4 regions of the Pseudoalteromonas sp. MIP2626 genome follow, and region 3 is predicted to be linked to each of the others. Evidence: predicted binding sites of a transcription regulator. Region 3 holds the regulator's gene; each other region holds the start of a gene.
What was found. The regulator sigma-54, encoded in region 3, starts transcription at its own class of promoters, with help from an activator protein. The targets are predictions, from matches to a motif close to GTTGGCACGNNNNTNGNNT.

Region 1 (4,470 bases), on a different contig from region 3:
TCAGGGATATGAGTGCTCAGCAGGCTTTATTGCCCTCAGAAAAACTGCCGTCTTTACGTAAAATGGCTAGCAACCTTAATATAAGTATTCCTACGGTAAAGCAGGCCTATCAAGCGCTAGAGGATCAAGGGGTTATAGAGGCACGCGAAAAGTCAGGCTACTTTTTAAAAGCCGTTAACATGGCAAGCAGCTTACCAAAACGGGTTAAGCTGAGCCGCGAGCCCGTGATTGTAAACAAGCAGGCGCTGATTGAGCAGGTATACACAGCCATTCATCAGGCCCATGTGGTGCCTTTTGGAGTCGCTAACCCGGTTGCTGCAGCACCAACCGATAAAGCCTTAGCCAGAAATATGCGCCGAGTAATGACGCTTGCCGGTAGTAACGCTATTAATTACGGGCCACTGGATGGTTATGCACCGTTAAAAAAGCAACTTATTCATCGCTATTTAGACTTTGGCATTGGCATTAATATGGATGAAATGGTGATCACTAATGGTGCGCAAGAAGCACTGGCAATTGCACTCAAATGCGTAACTAAGCCCGGTGATGTAGTGGCCATAGAGAGCCCTTGCTATCACGGAATTATAGAGTTAATAGAAAGTTTAGGCCTTAAAGCACTTGAAATACCTTTATGCCCAGATAATGGTATTTGGCTAAACGATTTAGCGCAGGCGCTTAATGAGCACGATATTAAAGCGTGCTTATTTTCTACGGCTATTAGTAATCCGGTTGGTAGTTTTATGCCAGATAAAAATCGAGAACAGCTGGTGGAACTAGTTGAAAGCCATAACGTAGTGCTCATTGAAGATGACGTATATGGCGACCTATACTTTACACCCAAACGAGGTACACCTGCTATAGCGTATTCCAAAAAAGGCTTGGTGCTAAGTTGTTCGTCTTTTTCTAAAACGGCTGCCCCTAGTTATCGTGTTGGTTGGCTTATTGCGGGGAAATTTGCAGGGCAAGCTAGGCGTTATAAAAGAGCATTGAGTTGTTCTACCTCACTAATTAATCAATGGACGTTATCAGAATTTGTTTTTAGCGGTGAATACGATCGTAATTTAAAAGTACTTAGGCAGCGTTTACGTACGAATAAAGAGCATATGCGACGTTGCTTACAGCAAGCCATGCCAAAAGGTACACGGATCAGCGATCCACAAGGTGGCTGTGTTATTTGGTTAGACTTAGGCTGCGAGTATGATAGCCAAAAGCTATTTTCATTAGCGCTTGAGGTAGGTATAAGCATTACTCCAGGGTTGATATTTTCAGCTTCAAATAAATACAAAAGCTGTATAAGGCTAAGCTATGGTGTGCAGTGGAGTGAGCAAATAGAGCAAGCAATTGTCACACTAGGTAAACTTACCTTACTAGCAAAAAAGTAGCCTAATTTAAAGGGGAACAACAGCTTGTAACAAGTTTTTCGGCACAATAAAAAACAGCCGTTAAGTTAAGCGTAACGGCTGCAAAGGGATGTTAAATAATTACCTAAGTGAAGTTTGTAAACTAGTTTTGTTTAAAGCTAAATAATTGGTAACCTTTAAGTTCAGGTAATTGTACTACTAGCTGCTCTTCTTGTTTAGCTATATTGGCAAAATTTTCGCATAAGGCATTGGCACGTTTTTCGAGCGCATCGGCATGCTGCTCTACTTTTTCTTCTATTTGCGTACCCATATTTTCCATACGTTGTTCAAAGGCTTGCATGTCGCCTCCTGAGCCAAGTAATTCAGAACCTAAAGCAACTAAAATACTCCCCATAGATTGCATTACAGCAGACTCAACAGCGGTCTCTATTTGTTGTTCGAACTGCTGCTCAAAGTTTTCACCAAATTGGTTAAAGCTTTGCTGGCCCATAACAAAGGTGTCTTGTTGATAAAAAGTATTTTGTACTTCAAGTTTAATGTCGTCCATTAACGATGAGATATTATCGAGGCCATCAATATTAAAAGCATTAGCAACTTCTTGCAGTGCAACACCGGCAATTTTAACGCCTTCTAAGGCTATATTTGCTACTTCGGGTAATTGCGTGCGTAAACTATCTGAATATTGAGTTAGCGCCTTTTGCTGGGAATGATTAAGCGCTACCGATTCACCATTAATGGTTAAATTGCCATTGGTATTAAATTGCATAGTTTGCTTATTGGCGGTAAAAATCTCTAGTTCGTCAGGCTTAATACGTACATCATTTTTAAATTCTACATTACATTGCTCATTATTAAATGACACTGTTGAATCGTTATCATTATGTGCCACAACGGCAGGTGCACATATTAAAGTGCTCATTAATAGTAATTTTTTCATATTTATTCTCAGTTTTTTATTGATGATAAATAAGTAATAACAAGTTTAGTGCCAATGTTTTTTTATTATATTAAACAATAGGTTGGTTTTATTTTTAGTATTGTCTATAGCAAAGGTTTATTATAAAAAAACTATTTTTTAGTCAAATTGGCTAAAGTTAGAGCAGTAATTAATTTTATTTATCGATACGATAAAAAACTCTCACTTTCCATAAAGCGAATTTAGCGCTATTTATTCACAGTATTGACATGGAGGCTATTTAAGATAGCTACATGGCTTTATTTTGGCGCTAAACTGCATTGCACTTTATGTGTCGAACATTTTAATTTTACCGATTATTGCGATTATAAAATCCTTGGTTGGTCTCAAACACTTTATGGAGTGGGTTGTGGGTAAGACATTTAGTTACGATGCGCTAGATGACGATTTTGTTGAAGACGAGTACGAAATGCTCGGGCGTAATCAGCACGATAAGAACAAGCAAAAGGTTAAGAAAAAGTTGGAAGACTACCTTGAGCAAAAGCGCTTGCGTAAAAACCTAGGCGAAGACGATTTAAGCGATTACACCGATTAAATTGCGCTAGTATAACTAAAGTACCAATGTGAATTAGACTCTAAATGTACGCATTTATGTATGTTTAAATTTTGATTAGATTGGCAATAAAGAGGCTGTGTGCCTCTTTATTACTTTTAAGCGGCGTTACTTATTGCTTTGTTGCAGTGCTTTTTGAATGGTGAGCTCTAGCTTTTCTGGCTTGGTAAAGGGTGCATAGCGTTTAATTGGTGAGCCGTCTGCTGCGATTAAAAACTTAGTAAAGTTCCACTTTATTTTGCGAGTTAAAAAGCCTGGTTGTGTCGATTTCAAATAACGAAATACCGGATGAGCATGCTCTCCGTTTACCTCTACTTTAGCGGCCATTAAAAAATTAACCCCGTAGTTTATTAAACATCCTTGCTCTATCTGCTGTGCATCTCCGGGTTCTTGCTGATTAAACTGATTACACGGAAATCCTAAAATTACTAAGCCTTGGCTAGCATATTTATTATGCAAAGCCTGTAGTGACTCGTACTGGTAGGTAAAACCACACTTGCTTGCCGTGTTTACAATAAGCACGACTTTACCAGCAAACTCGCTAAAATTAATGGTGTTACCTTGCAAACTGGTGGCGCTTAACTGATGAAACTTGTGCATTATTTATGCTTTACCTTATCTTTGTTGATGCTCAATTTACTCTTTTAAGTACATTGCTTAATATGGTTGTTGTATATATTAAGACTATTTTTTAATTTAAAATTAAAAATAATCCCATACCCGCAATCGTAGTGTAGTAAATATTATGGGTTTTATAAGCCACAATAATAGCTACTATAGCCGCACTTAAATAAGGGTTTTGCCAATTTAAATTAATGCCATCATCGTTTAAAAATACAATAGGTACCCAAATAGCCGTAAGTACCGCTGGTGCACTAAAACTTAAAAATTGTTGCATTTTAGGCCCAACTTTAAAGGGTAAAGCGCGGTGCAAAAATAAGTAACGGGTAAAAAAGGTAATACAGGCCATTAGTAAAATAGTGGTCATCATAAGTTGCGCTCCTTTTTAGCAGTTATTCTTGCTGTAAAGTATCCTGCGCTCATGGCCAGTAATGCAGAGCTCACCAGCCATAACTCAAATCCGGTACTTTTAAACAGTGTAGCGCTAATGCCTGCGACTATAACTGTAACGAGTGAGGCGAGGCTTTTAACACCCGGAATAACTAAAGCTATAAATGTAGCGGCTATAGCAAAGTCGAGGCCCAAATGGGTTAAATCGGGGAGCATAGTACCAGCAACAATGCCTATAAATGTCCATAAATTCCATGCAATATAAAAGCTAAAACCGGCGCTAAGTGCGTAAATTAAACGTATTTTTGTACGATAGGCTTTAGGGTGGTGCGAAAATGCAAACAACTCATCGGTCAATACAAAGCTTACAGGTAGACGCCAGCGCAAAGGTTGATCAATTACTTTATGACGTACCGCTAAGCCATATAAAAAATGCCGAGAGCTAATTATAAAGGTAGTAAACAAAATGGTGAGTAGTGGCGTATTTCCCGCAATTAACTCAATAGCGACAAGCTGTGCAGAGCCCGCAAACACTAATAAAGACATCGCTTGAGTTTCAAGGGCAGTAA
Region 2 (4,470 bases), on a different contig from region 3:
GTTGTAAAGCTGCCAGGGAATAGGGCGTTATAATCATCGGCCCATAAAGTTGCTAATGACCCATCTGAGTCGTTAATAGCATTTTTATAAATATCTTTAATTTCTACTTTGTATTGTTCATATTCATAATCGCGTTTAGTAGCACGAACACCTGCTTTTACTTTAGAGATCCAGTTTGCACTGCTTAGCGGCTCAAACATTTCAATATCAAAACGAACCGCTGTTTCATCATTATTGGTTTTTCTATCTTCGCTTTTGAATGTTCTTAATGCTAAATTTTGTGGATTAGTAAATGCAGTTGGATCTGAATGTATAATGCTTGGTAAGCGATTACCGTCTTGTGAAAATGCGCCATCATATAAATTATTTACTAAATCAACACCGCCACTGGCTTCAAACGTCGATTTTTCGATTGGACGTAATGTAAATTCTGAGTCAGGTCTTATGCTTTTTGACGATGCAACAGCAACTTCACCAGAAATTTTGATGCTATCGGTAAGGTTCCATTCTGCACCAAGTGCATTTGAAAACGAGTCAGTATCACGAAAGTCACTGTATGTTTTAGGAATGCCAAATTCGTTAGTTAACGTATAGTTATTTACGCCGTTAGCGTCTTGTGTGGTGTTTGCATCTGTTGATAGTGAACCTGCTACACCTAAAATAGAGTTACCAGCTTGCTCACCAGAGCGCTTAGTGCCACTTAAATCAAGGTACATCATGCCATTACCCGACTGTGGTGCCCACTGAAGTGATAAATTTACAGCAGTACGTTCACGTTTTTCTACATATTGCTCAATACTGTGCTCATCTCTGACGATGGCGTTACCGCTTGCTGTATTTCCTTCTTGACCGTTAATTAATATGTCTTGAGGCTTTACGCGGCTAGACGTTTCGTCTTGGCGAATTTCACGATCTTGATATGAAACCATGACAATAGCGCCAAACGTACCCATTTCATCAAAGTCCCAATTATTACCAACAGATCCACTAAATATTGGCGCTACGTTTTCGGTTTTATCTGCGTATTCTGCATCTAACGACATAGCTGCTGTTAGTTTATCTAATTCTAATGGGCGCACTGTTCTTAAACTAACCGTACCACCAAGCGCACCTTCAATCATATCGGCAGTTGGCGACTTAACAACTTCTACCGTTTTTAAGAAACTTGATGGAAAATCTTGAAGGCTAATGCCATCACGAGAATCGCCAATAGTAGAGCGACCATTTAATTCAACCCGGTTTTGCGGTAAACCACGAATCGAAACACTATCACCCACACCAAAGTCAGAATTAATAGATACGCCAGTAATACGTTGCAGGGCTTCGGCAATGTTATTGTCTGGTAATTTACCAATGTCTTCTGCAACAACAGCATCAACAATACGACCGTCAGTACGTTTAAGCATTGCAGCGGCTTTCATACTGTTAAGAATTCCTTTTACTTCAATAACCTCTATGTTTTTATCTGCTGTAGCTGAGGTGTTTTCAGACTCTTGTGCAGCTAAAGTAGATGATGTCATTAAAATAAGTGCGGCCGCGCTAATAAGTGCAGGATTACTTTTATGTTGTTTATTGATTAGTGAGGAAGTAATTCGATTAAGCTTCATGTATCTCTCCCGTTTGGGTAATTGTGTGTTGATGATGTGTTTTGGTCTACCAATTTTTAGGTGCTTTGCTTTTTTTTGGTAATACTTAAAGTGTGGTTAAAATTAGTCCAATTAAGTTTTAATTTCAAGCTTTGTTTACCAGTAATGTGAATTTGGTATTACAATTGCGGTTGTTTTTTTTGTTTAATATTTAACAAATTTAACAAGTTATGTTTTTAATTTATTTTGTAATCGCAGTTAAAAAGTTTAATTTAATGTTGGTATATAGGTTTGTTATTGCTATTTATTAATTATAATTTTTAAAAATACGGTAAATTTAACCTCACTTGTTTGGGAGGTTTGGGGTTTTAACCTATAAAAAACTCATTACTTTAGATAAAAAAGTGCTAATTAGTGCCAAGGCGATAAAAAGAAGTTTACTTACAGAGGGATGTGAAGCGTTTATTTAAAATAAGAAATATAAATCACTTGCTGGTAATGGCTTTGTTGTTTTTTACTTTAAGTTTAAAATAAAATTGGTTAACCTGTTTTTTTGCTGGTATCAATAAAGTATTGGCTGGTATTAATAGTATAAAATTTAAATGCAGATGTACGAGGGTTTAATCGGGAGGAATTTGGTTTTATTTTTAATTTGTTTGCTGAGCGTGCCATTATTTAGTGGCTACTTGGGGGTAACTTTTTAAGAGCAAAATGCAGATATTTAGCTACATAGGCGTGTAATTAGCTTAGTAGGTTATTATTTTATTAAGCTATTAGCACTTAAAAAGCCCGCATTATTAAATAATGCGGGCTTTTTTAATTTTAAATTATTAACTAACAATAAATATTTAGTTATTTATGCCAGTTATAACAGTGGATCTACTTTTGTAGTTCACCTGTTGATGATTCAAGGTGAGCACGAATAAACCATTGAAATTGCTCTAGCTCGGCTAGTTGGCTGGTGATCATGTCCTCAGAAACCGGATCAAGATCAGCAAGCGTATCTATGGCTTTACGATGATCGCTATTAATACCGCTATACACATTATCGAGTGCACTTAAGTGTTCGGTAACAAGGGCTTTACCAATTGAGTACTCATCCCATGTACGGCGATCAACAATTGATTTTGGCGTACCAACAGGTACGCCACCTAGCGTTGCAATGCGCTCTGCGATGGTGTCTGTCATTTCACGTACAACCGCAACTTGTGGGTCTAGCATTTCATGCACGCCAATAAAATTAGGGCCAACCACGTTCCAGTGAATATGTTTAAGGGTAAGTTGTAAGTCAATTAGCGCAACCATACGGTTGTCGAGCGTAGCGATAGTTTTTTCTGCTGAATCGTTACTCATACCTGGAGCGGTAAATTTAGCTGTTTTGTTACTATTACTCATAATTTCTCCTACTTAATTATTTTGCCCATTAATTACTATATGAACATACTTTACTTTATTTAAAGCAATCGCCATGCCGAGAAGTAAATTAAAATAAAGTTGTTTATATACAATTAGATAGAGTTTTTATTTGAGGGGGAGAGTGATGTTAAGTATTACATATTTGAAAACTGTGCACTTTTTTGTAAATTATGCACAGTGTAATAAATATCATAGTTAATGGGCTTAGTTATTATATTTAATTGCTAAGTCCTGCAACTAAGCCCTACAAAGTGCTGCTTATTAATTTTACGAGTTACTCAATTCGCAGCGCCATACAGTCACTATGGCCATTAATAATCATGCTTTTATCAACTCGCACACCCGCACCAGAATATTTACCTGCTGTGGTAAAGCTGCATATTTGTACAAAGTAATCGTCTACTTTTGGTAGTGCAAATAATTGCTGATATATTTGCTCTTGGGATGCAAAGTGTCCGGCGGTTTCCTCAATGGTTTGTTGTTGCTGATCGACTAGTTGAATATTTGCTCCACAGCGGCCAACAATGGGTTTTACTACATAGCCGGTTTGTAATAATTCATCACTGAGCTCAAACGCGGTATTGAGCAAATATTTATGATTAGGAAATAAACTCCACAGCACAGGTAAGATTGCTTTATTACTGGGGATCAGTGTCCATAATGGTTCAAAAACCATGACATTTTTACGCAATAATACATCAGCCAACCGCGGGGTTGCGCCTGCTTGCCATTGCGGCTCAAAATTATGATTTTGAGCTTGATCAGCCTCGCATTCATCACGAATTTGCTCAAGTGCTGTTTCCCACGACCAGGTTTTCCATACGTAATTAAGTTTATTGCCATCGGCATCAATTATATTGCCAAAGTCGTCCCAAGACAGAGTACTTAAACCAATAATAATTTTGCACTCAAAGCCTGCTGCCGCAATTGTTTCTTTCATAAATAAAGCATGGTAATGCTCTTCTGGGTCGTCATCTTGAAGAATATGAACTAAACCTTTTACTTCACTTTTTCGCCATGCTTTTACTAAGTCTTTAAATAAATCTTGCCCTGCATCAATACCCGTTTTAACCCCAAAGTGCTTTGCCCACTTACCCTGAACTTTACCGCTTTCCATATAACACGAAGCGGAGTCGCAGTTGTATTCATACACTTTTAAGCCTGCGGGGGTTAGTGCAAAGTCAAAGCGACTGGTGATCAATTGATTTAAGCGGTTATCCCACGATTGACGAATTTTATTGAGTACTACTTCAGGTAAATTAAACTTTTTTAATAGCTCAGGGTGCTGTAACACATAATCGGTGGCATGCATAAATAAGCCATGCAGCTCATTAGTGGCGTGCTCAATGGCTTGTTGGGCTGTGTGTGAAATAGTAAAGTAGCTATGTTGATCCTCTGCATTGGAGGTAAGCTTGTGGCCTTGCATCATGTCTACATAGGCGGCTTCGTCATCATTAGCAATATTTAA
Region 3 (4,470 bases):
TAAAGATCACCGGTAAAGGCCTTGAAGCCAATTTAACAACCGAGGTGATAAAACTAATTAACCATACGCGAACACTATATTATGACCAATAACCTTGCAAAAATACTTATTATTCCATCGCTTATACTTGTATTTAATAGTAATGCGGCAGAGCAAAGTACTTCCCCATTAGCTAATCAAATTTCTATTAGTGCTGACCGCCAAGAAGGCCAACTAAAAGAAAACGTTGGTATTTTTGAGAAAAACGTCGAGATAATTCACGGTAATCGTCGTATCACCGCCGATCGTTTAGAAGTACATAAGCGCGACGAACTTGGCGATAATAAACAACTATTAATTGCCACGGGCAGTCCTGCATATTTTGAAGAAAAGCAAGCAGATGGTACTGTCATGAGCGCCAGCGCTAACGAAGTACGTTACGATGTAGCGAAACGTTTTTTAACCCTAGTAGGAGATGCAAACATTTCTCAAGCTGGGCAAAAAATTACGGCTAAAAGCATCACCTACGATATAGAGCAACAGCTTATAAGTGCTGAAAAAGATGAAAACTCAACTGATCGGGTACACACTATTTTAGTGCCTGTAGACGTAAAAAAAGAACAAAAACTCAATAAAGGTCAGCCATGAGTACATTAAAAGCAGAGCTATTAGCAAAAAGCTATAAAGGCCGTGAAGTTGTTAAAAATGTAGGACTTGAAGTAAAAGCTGGTAGCATTGTTGGTTTACTTGGCCCAAATGGCGCAGGTAAAACCACTACCTTTTACATGATTGTAGGCTTAGTACCTAGCGACAAAGGTAAAATATTAATTGATGATAACGATATTACCTTACTTCCTATGCACAGCCGTGCTCGTTTAGGTATTGGTTATTTACCACAAGAATCTTCTATTTTTAGAAAGCTCACTGTGTATCAAAATTTAATGGCTATTTTAGAAACGCGTAAGCAACTAAATAAACAAGCCAGGGAAGAAACCCTAAATAGTTTATTGGACGAATTTAGCCTGCAACATATTCGCGACAGCTTAGGTATGGCGCTATCTGGTGGTGAACGTCGCCGCGTAGAAATAGCACGTGCTTTAGCTGCAGATCCTAAATTTATATTGCTTGATGAGCCCTTTGCTGGCGTGGATCCTATTTCAGTACTCGATATTAAAAAAATTATAGAACACCTTAAAAATCGTGGTATTGGCGTACTAATTACCGACCACAATGTAAGGGAAACCCTTGATGTTTGTGAAAAAGCCTACATTGTTTCTCATGGGGAGCTAATTGCATCTGGTACTCCTGAATTTGTATTAAACGATAAAACAGTACGTGATGTTTATTTAGGCGAGCAGTTCAAACTGTAATATTTATGTTATTACTATAAGCATCTGCTAAGATTAATCATATCAATTTATAAGGATTGTTAGAGATAAATGAGGCAATCATTACAGCTGCGCATGGGCCAGCAACTTACAATGACTCCGCAACTGCAACAGGCTATTCGCTTATTGCAGCTTAGTACCTTGGATCTCCAGCAAGAAATACAAGAAGCACTTGATAGCAACCCATTACTTGAAGTTGATGAACAAGATTACACGGAAGAATCAGCAGGTAAAAACGAGCAAAAAGCAGATGACATTACTGTTAGCGCCTCTGCTGACGACACCCCAAGCGAGTATGAGCAAGATAGCGGTGAAGCACTAAATAAAGACACCATAAGCGACGACATGGCCATGGATGTATCATGGGATGAATATATGAGCGCAGCGCCTGCCTCTTCATCAGGGCCAATGCCTGAAGATGAATCTATTTATCAAGGTGCATCAACCGAAACCCTGCATGAATACTTAATGTGGCAATTACAGCTCACCCCTTTTAGCCCTACCGACGAAGCTATTGCCATAGCTATCGTTGAAGCCGTAGATGACTCTGGTATTTTAACCCTCAGTTGCGAAGACCTTTTAGCAAGCTTTAACCAAGAAACTGACGACGAACACGAAGTAGAACTAGATGAAATAGAAGCAGTGCTAAAGCGCATTCAATTATTTGATCCTGTTGGTATTGCAGCTCGCAGCTTGCAAGAATGCTTATGCATTCAATTAAATCAATTTGATAAAGACACCCCTTATATTAACGAAACAAAAATGGTGTTAACTGATCATATCGATTTACTCGCTGCTCGCGACTATCGTACGTTAATGAAAAAAACTAAGCTCAAAGAAGAAGAGCTTAAAGAAATAATGACACTTATTCATACGCTTAATCCTAAGCCTGCGGATACTATTGTCAGAGAAGAGTCTGAATACGTTATACCTGACGTGTCTGTTAAAAAAATAAAAGGCCGCTGGGTGGTAGAGCTAAACCCAGATAGCATGCCAAAAATACGTGTTAACAGCCAATATGCGGCTATGTCTCGTACAGTAAAATCCAGCGGTGACAGCCAATTTATTCGCTCGCACTTACAAGAAGCTAAATGGTTTATTAAAAGCCTAGAAAGTAGAAACGAAACACTCCTGAAAGTAACTAATTGTATTGTTAAGCAGCAACAAGCGTTTTTTGAACATGGCCCAGAAGCCATGAAACCTATGGTATTAAACGATGTTGCCGAAATAGTTGAAATGCACGAGTCGACTATTTCACGGGTCACTACGCAAAAATATATGCACACTCCACGTGGCATTTTTGAGCTTAAGTACTTTTTTTCAAGCCATGTAAGCACCGAAAATGGTGGCGAATGTTCATCAACTGCCATACGTGCCCTGATTAAAAAGTTGATAGCTGCAGAAAACTTAGCCAAACCATTGAGTGATAGCAAGATTGCAGATATATTGGCTGAGCAAGGAATTAAAGTAGCTAGACGGACAATTGCAAAATATCGCGAATCTCTGGCTATTCCCCCGTCGAATCAACGTAAAAGCTTGATTTAAGACGTACAACAAAGAGGAAAATGCTGATGCAACTAAACTTAACTGGTCGTCATGTAGACATTACAGACTCATTAAGAGACTATGTAAATAATAAATTTGCAAAGCTGCAAAGACACTCAGATCACATAACTAATGTGCATGTTATTCTCGATGTAGAAAAATTAAGTCAAAAAGCTGAAGCAACAATTTTTGTAAGTGGCGCTGAGCTATTTGCATCGACCGAACACCAAGATATGTACGCTGCCATTGACTCGTTGATTGACAAACTCGATCGTCAAGTAATTAAACACAAAGAGAAGTTTGCTCGACACTAACACTATGAAATTAAGCTCACTTATATGCCAGGACTGCAGCAAAGCTGTGGTCCTTTTTAATAGTAAAAAAAGAATTTTAGAATTCATCAGTGAACTCGCGCATAAAAAAATGCCGTATTTACCTCAGCAAGATATTCTCACTGCTTTATTGGCAAGAGAAAAGCTAGGTAGTACCGGTATTGGCCGAGGAATAGCAATTCCACATGGCCGTATGAGCGGGGCACAAGAGCCTCTTGCCTTAATTTTAATAAGCGAAACCGCTATTAATTTTGATGCAATTGATAATCGTCCAGTTGATATTTTTGTTGCGCTTATAGTGCCCGATGGCGATAACCAGCAGCACTTGAAAACACTAGCCACAATAGCTGATAAACTAAACGATAAAGAGTTTTGTAAGCAATTGCGTGCGGCAAAGTCTGATGAAGCGTTATACCAAGTTATTTTGGATCAATCCTAGTTACTAATAAAGGGGTGGTAAATGGAATTAATTATTATAAGTGGCCGATCAGGTTCTGGTAAGTCAGTTGCTTTACGTGTTGTAGAAGATTTAGGTTACTATTGTGTAGATAATATTCCGGTAAATTTGCTGCCTTCATTAGTGCGCAGTGTCTCTGATAACTACGATAAAATAGCCGTTAGTATAGACGTGCGTAACCTGCCTAAAGATCAGCAGCAGTTTAACGATATTCTTGAGTACTTGCCCGACTTTGCTAAACCAACGTTATTTTATTTAGATAGCGACGATCAAACGTTAATCCGCCGTTATTCAGAAACGCGTCGTTTGCACCCGCTTTCGATTGATTCGCTACCGCTAGATTTAGCAATAAAAAAGGAAAAAGAATTACTCGATGTACTCGTAACGCGGGCTGATCATGTCATTGATACAACCGATTTAAGTGTGCATCAACTTGCTGAATCTATGCGTGAAACCATACTCGGTAAAAAAGACAAACAGCTTATCATTACCTTTGAGTCGTTTGGCTTTAAGCATGGTATTCCCAAAGGTGCTGATTATGTTTTTGATGCGCGTTTTTTACCAAACCCACACTGGGAACCGGAGCTCAAGCCTTTAACTGGATTAGATCAACCAGTAAAAGATTATTTAGCTAGTCATAGTATTGTGCAAAAATTCACTTGGCAAATTCAAACCTTTGTACAAACGTGGTTACCACACCTAGAGCGTAATAATCGCAGTTATTTAACCATTGCTATTGGTTGTACTGGTGGTCAGCACCGCTCAGTTT
Region 4 (4,470 bases), on a different contig from region 3:
TACTGAGTGGTACACAATATCTTGCAAAGATTTTGAAACTTTTTGCAGATAACGGCATCGAAATAGATATGATTAATCAAGTTAATCATAATGTTGACAAAGTAGACTATGCTTTTACTGTACATACAAATGATTATTTACATGCATTAGACGTTTTAACAGAGCAGCAAGCTCAGTTAACAGCACAAAATATTTTTGGGTTAACAACAGTAGCTAAAGTATCTGCTGTTGGTATGGGTATGAAGTCACATTCGGGTGTTGCTAGTTTATTTTTTGATGCATTAGCTGCAGAAAATATTAATGTTATTTTAGTGTCTACATCAGAAATTAAAATATCGGTTTTAATAGATGAAAAATACCTAGAGTTGGCTGTTCGTGCATTACATAAGATATTTTTAACAGAAAATGAATAGATTGATAGGTTTTACTTACTTTTCAGTCTAATTTTCATTAAAATGTTCTAGCGGAATCTTATAATTTTATTGGAACAAGGGAGCAAAAGAATGCTAATACTAACTCGTAGAGTAGGTGAAACCCTAATGATCGGTGACGAAGTAACCGTTACTGTTCTAGGTGTTAAAGGGAATCAAGTTCGAATCGGTGTTAACGCACCAAAAGACGTTTCAGTGCATCGTGAAGAGATTTACATGCGTATTCAAGCTGAAAAGTCTAACCCTGAACCTGGCAATGCTTAATCAGCAATGTACATAACTTAGTTACATACTGAGTTATTGCCAAAAGCCACTCACTGAGTGGCTTTTTTGTGTATAAAATTAAGTGTTTCGGCAGTTAATATGTGCTTGGATATATACTGCATACCTTTTTTGTTTTTTAATAGTATGCCGCGCTCTGTGGTTATAACTTCGTTAATATCTGACCACAGAAGTTGGGTGTTTTTATAAAAGTTACTCGATTTAATCCCTTCTTCGTCAAGAGTAAGGGTGACCTCAGATCCCGAGGCTTTACTTAGCATTTGTCTAGTAACCCACCAAGGTCGGCGATAATAAAAGGCAATACATTCGAGCACCGCAACCATGATCAGAAAAGATCCTAGGTAATGATCGTCTAAACCATAAATCCCAAATAATCCAAGTGCTATTAATAGTACCAATAAAAAATATTTTGGTTGCGCGCGCTTGCTATGTGCAACTGATTCGTCAAAGCACTCATAAAAATAAGGCTTATCAAGCGTATAGGTTGTTGTAAGTGTCATATAGGAGTTCTTAAAACATAATTATATGCATTTTAACAAGCTAACCAGTAAATGCGCAGTTATATAATAAATAACTGCATAATAGATAAAGATATTGGCGTTTATTATTTATCAGATCCAATCTTAAGTTTAGGTGTTATTTTATTACACGCATAAAAAAACGGCTCATTTTAGAGCCGTTTTTTTAATAAATTAGAAGAATTAACAGTTAGTTTCTTCTGCATTTACACCTTCTTTTACTTCTTCACATGCATCTTCAACTTTGTTTTGCACGTCAGTTACTGCTTCGTCAATACGTTCACCAGCATCTTCTGCGTGGTTATCTTCACAGCCCATAATAAATAAACTTGCGAATAGGCCAATTAGTGCTGCTCTTAAAGTTGTCGAATTCATAATGTAATTCCTTGTAAATTTTGATTTAAATGATTTTTAATTAGTTTAAAACTTTAGTTTGTTACCTAGGGCTTTTTGCCACGTAGGGCACCCGATACTAAAGATATAACTAAAAGTATTAAAAATATAAAAAATATAATTTTTGCAATACCCGCTGCGGCGCCTGCTATACCACCAAAACCTAACACTGCAGCAATTAAAGCAATTACTAAAAAAGTGATTGTCCAGCGTAACATTGTATTCTCCTTGGTTTATCAAATTTGCTCAATGGATATGATGCGAGTTACGTGCCAATGTTTTTTTACTTTTAAATCAATAGTTTGTTTTTGTTTGTGTTATTTCAGCGTGCACTCAATGGTAAGTTTTACGCTTTGCTATGTAATTTATTCATACTGATACAAGTGATTATGGATGTTAGTTTTTTATAAGAGAAGTTAGCGCATATTGATTTTTAGAATTGAGTTTAAGAGCTATTAAATTGCAGTTCGAGACTTGCGAGCATAGCGGGCTTAATAACAGCGGCTATTTAAATGGTTGAATAATTAACAAATATATTTGGTAAGACCAATTACCAGTGGTGAAATTACTTTATGCTAATAGAACTGTTAACGCTTTACTTTAAGTGCATTATTAACGGTTTTTAGGTCGCCTATATAACTTTTATTTATATTCACTATTTTTATTATCTATGTAATAGCGCGTATCTAGTCCTTTTTGTAGTGTTAAGTTAATTAATAGCATGTTAGTTTTGTTTAAATTGGTTTTACCAATTTACAGGCTATAGACAAAACACTGTTTTTTGTTATTATTCGGTGAATAATTATTTACGTAAAATGATTTTTTATTTTGATTTCGGTATAAGTTTTATAGGAGAGGAAAATGGATATCGCTGCTTTACTTACAACAGCAAGCAACTTAATGCTAACCGGTATGGTGGGGGTGTTTGTGTTTCTGTCATTATTAATTACCTGCGTTACGGTTATGTCTAAGCTGGTATCTCGCTTTGCAGAGCCTGAGCTTGCAATGCCTGCCAGAACACCGTCTTTTAAATCACAAGGTGTGCCTAATGAGCACATCGCCGCAATTAGTGCTGCCATTGCTCAGTACAAAACAAACAATAATTAAAGGAGCACTTAAATGGCTAAATTAAAATTAACAGAACTGGTACTACGTGATGCGCATCAATCATTGTTAGCAACTCGTATGCGCCTTGACGATATGCTACCGATTGCAAAAAAGCTTGATGATGCAGGTTATTGGTCTATTGAGTCGTGGGGTGGAGCTACGTTTGATTCGTGTATTCGTTATTTAGGTGAAGATCCTTGGGAGCGTATTCGCGCACTAAAAAAAGCGATGCCAAATACTAAACAGCAAATGCTATTACGCGGTCAAAATTTATTAGGTTACCGCCATTATGCTGACGATGTAGTAGAAAAATTTGTAGAGCGTGCCCATAAAAATGGCGTTGATGTATTTCGTATATTTGATGCAATGAACGATGTACGTAATCTTGAAACGGCAATTAAAGCGGCTATAAAAGTAGGCGCACATGCCCAAGGGACTATTTCTTATACAGTAAGCCCTGTTCATACGCTTGATATGTGGTTAACGCTAGCTAAGCAGTTGGAAGATTTAGGCTGTCATTCAATTTGTATTAAAGATATGGCGGGTTTATTAAAGCCGTACGATGCTGAAAAACTAATTAAAGCACTAAAAGAAACTGTATCTATTCCAATTGCAATGCAGTGCCACGCCACAACAGGTTTAAGTACTGCGACTTATCAAAAAGCGATTGATGCAGGCATTGATATGCTTGATACCGCAATTTCATCTATGAGTATGACTTACGGACACACCGCAACTGAAACTATTGTATCGATAGTTGAAGGGACTGAGCGTGATACTGAGCTTGATTTAAATCACCTTGAAGAAATTGCTGCTTACTTTAGAGATGTACGTAAAAAATACGCGGCATTTGAAGGTAGCTTAAAAGGGGTTGATGGCCGTATTTTACTCGCGCAAGTACCTGGTGGCATGTTAACTAACATGGAAAACCAGCTTAAAGAGCAAGGCGCAGCAGATAAGCTTAATGAAGTTTTACTTGAGATCCCACGTGTACGTGAAGATCTTGGCTTTTTACCGCTTGTTACACCAACGTCGCAAATTGTAGGCACTCAAGCGGTACTTAATGTACTAACGGGTGAGCGCTATAAAACAATTACTAAAGAAACAGCTGGCGTATTAAAAGGTGAATATGGCCTAACACCAGCACCTATGAATAAAGAGCTACAAGAGCGTGTGCTTGATGGAGCAGAGGTAATTACTTGTCGTCCTGCAGATAATATTGCACCTGAGCTTGCAACGCTTGAGGCTGAATTATTAAAAGAAGTACAAGAGCAAGGTTTAACTCTTGCTGATGAGCAAATTGATGACGTACTAACGTATGCATTATTCCCACAGGTTGGTTTGAAGTTTATTAAAAACCGTAACAACCCAGATGCATTTGAGCCAGTTCCTTGTGTTGAAGATAAAAGTAATAAAGCTCCCTCTAAATCAGCTTCAAATAACAACAGCGTTAAAGCTGAGCAATACAGCGTAAAAGTAGACGGTAAGGTTTACGACGTTGTTGTAGCTCAAGGCGGCGAGCTTAAAGAAGTTACATTAAAAGACTCAGAACATATTCCTCAGTCTGCTTCGGTTGCATCAGGCGAAACACTTAACGCCCCTTTAGCCGGTAATATTTTTAAGATAAAGGTAAAAGCAGGGCAAGTTGTGAATGAAGGTGATGTAGTGATTATTATGGAAGCCATGAAAATGGAAACTGAAATACGCGCTACGCACACCGGGACAATTGCTGAAGTGTT

Region 1: HC000_RS06695 (YggN family protein) is a predicted target of sigma-54. The motif match lies at 2,336-2,354, and genes of this name have one in related genera.
Region 2: dps (DNA starvation/stationary phase protection protein Dps) is a predicted target of sigma-54. The motif match lies at 3,044-3,062, and genes of this name have one in related genera.
Region 4: HC000_RS10820 (DUF1328 family protein) is a predicted target of sigma-54. The motif match lies at 1,883-1,901, and genes of this name have one in related genera.

Annotation. Positions count from the first base shown of each region.
Region 1 is NZ_JAATTW010000009.1:58,045-62,514, reverse strand. Features, by position in the region: gene HC000_RS06700 (PLP-dependent aminotransferase family protein) at 1-1,382, shown strand, start outside; gene HC000_RS06695 (YggN family protein) at 1,504-2,298, opposite strand; gene HC000_RS06690 (hypothetical protein) at 2,687-2,872, shown strand; gene HC000_RS06685 (glutathione peroxidase) at 2,999-3,490, opposite strand; gene HC000_RS06680 (AzlD domain-containing protein) at 3,582-3,881, opposite strand; gene HC000_RS06675 (AzlC family ABC transporter permease) at 3,878-4,470, opposite strand, start outside.
Region 2 is NZ_JAATTW010000028.1:1,444-5,913, forward strand. Features, by position in the region: gene HC000_RS12005 (TonB-dependent receptor) at 1-1,607, opposite strand, end outside; gene dps (DNA starvation/stationary phase protection protein Dps) at 2,466-2,981, opposite strand; gene gss (bifunctional glutathionylspermidine amidase/synthase) at 3,277-4,470, opposite strand, start outside.
Region 3 is NZ_JAATTW010000003.1:137,189-141,658, reverse strand. Features, by position in the region: gene lptC (LPS export ABC transporter periplasmic protein LptC) at 1-92, shown strand, start outside; gene lptA (lipopolysaccharide transport periplasmic protein LptA) at 82-627, shown strand; gene lptB (LPS export ABC transporter ATP-binding protein) at 624-1,349, shown strand; gene HC000_RS03440 (RNA polymerase factor sigma-54) at 1,419-2,912, shown strand; gene hpf (ribosome hibernation promoting factor) at 2,939-3,226, shown strand; gene ptsN (PTS IIA-like nitrogen regulatory protein PtsN) at 3,231-3,683, shown strand; gene rapZ (RNase adapter RapZ) at 3,705-4,470, shown strand, end outside.
Region 4 is NZ_JAATTW010000022.1:38,414-42,883, reverse strand. Features, by position in the region: gene HC000_RS10840 (aspartate kinase) at 1-413, shown strand, start outside; gene csrA (carbon storage regulator CsrA) at 504-695, shown strand; gene HC000_RS10830 (YcxB family protein) at 746-1,213, opposite strand; gene HC000_RS10825 (hypothetical protein) at 1,415-1,606, opposite strand; gene HC000_RS10820 (DUF1328 family protein) at 1,672-1,842, opposite strand; gene HC000_RS10815 (OadG family transporter subunit) at 2,486-2,731, shown strand; gene oadA (sodium-extruding oxaloacetate decarboxylase subunit alpha) at 2,744-4,470, shown strand, end outside.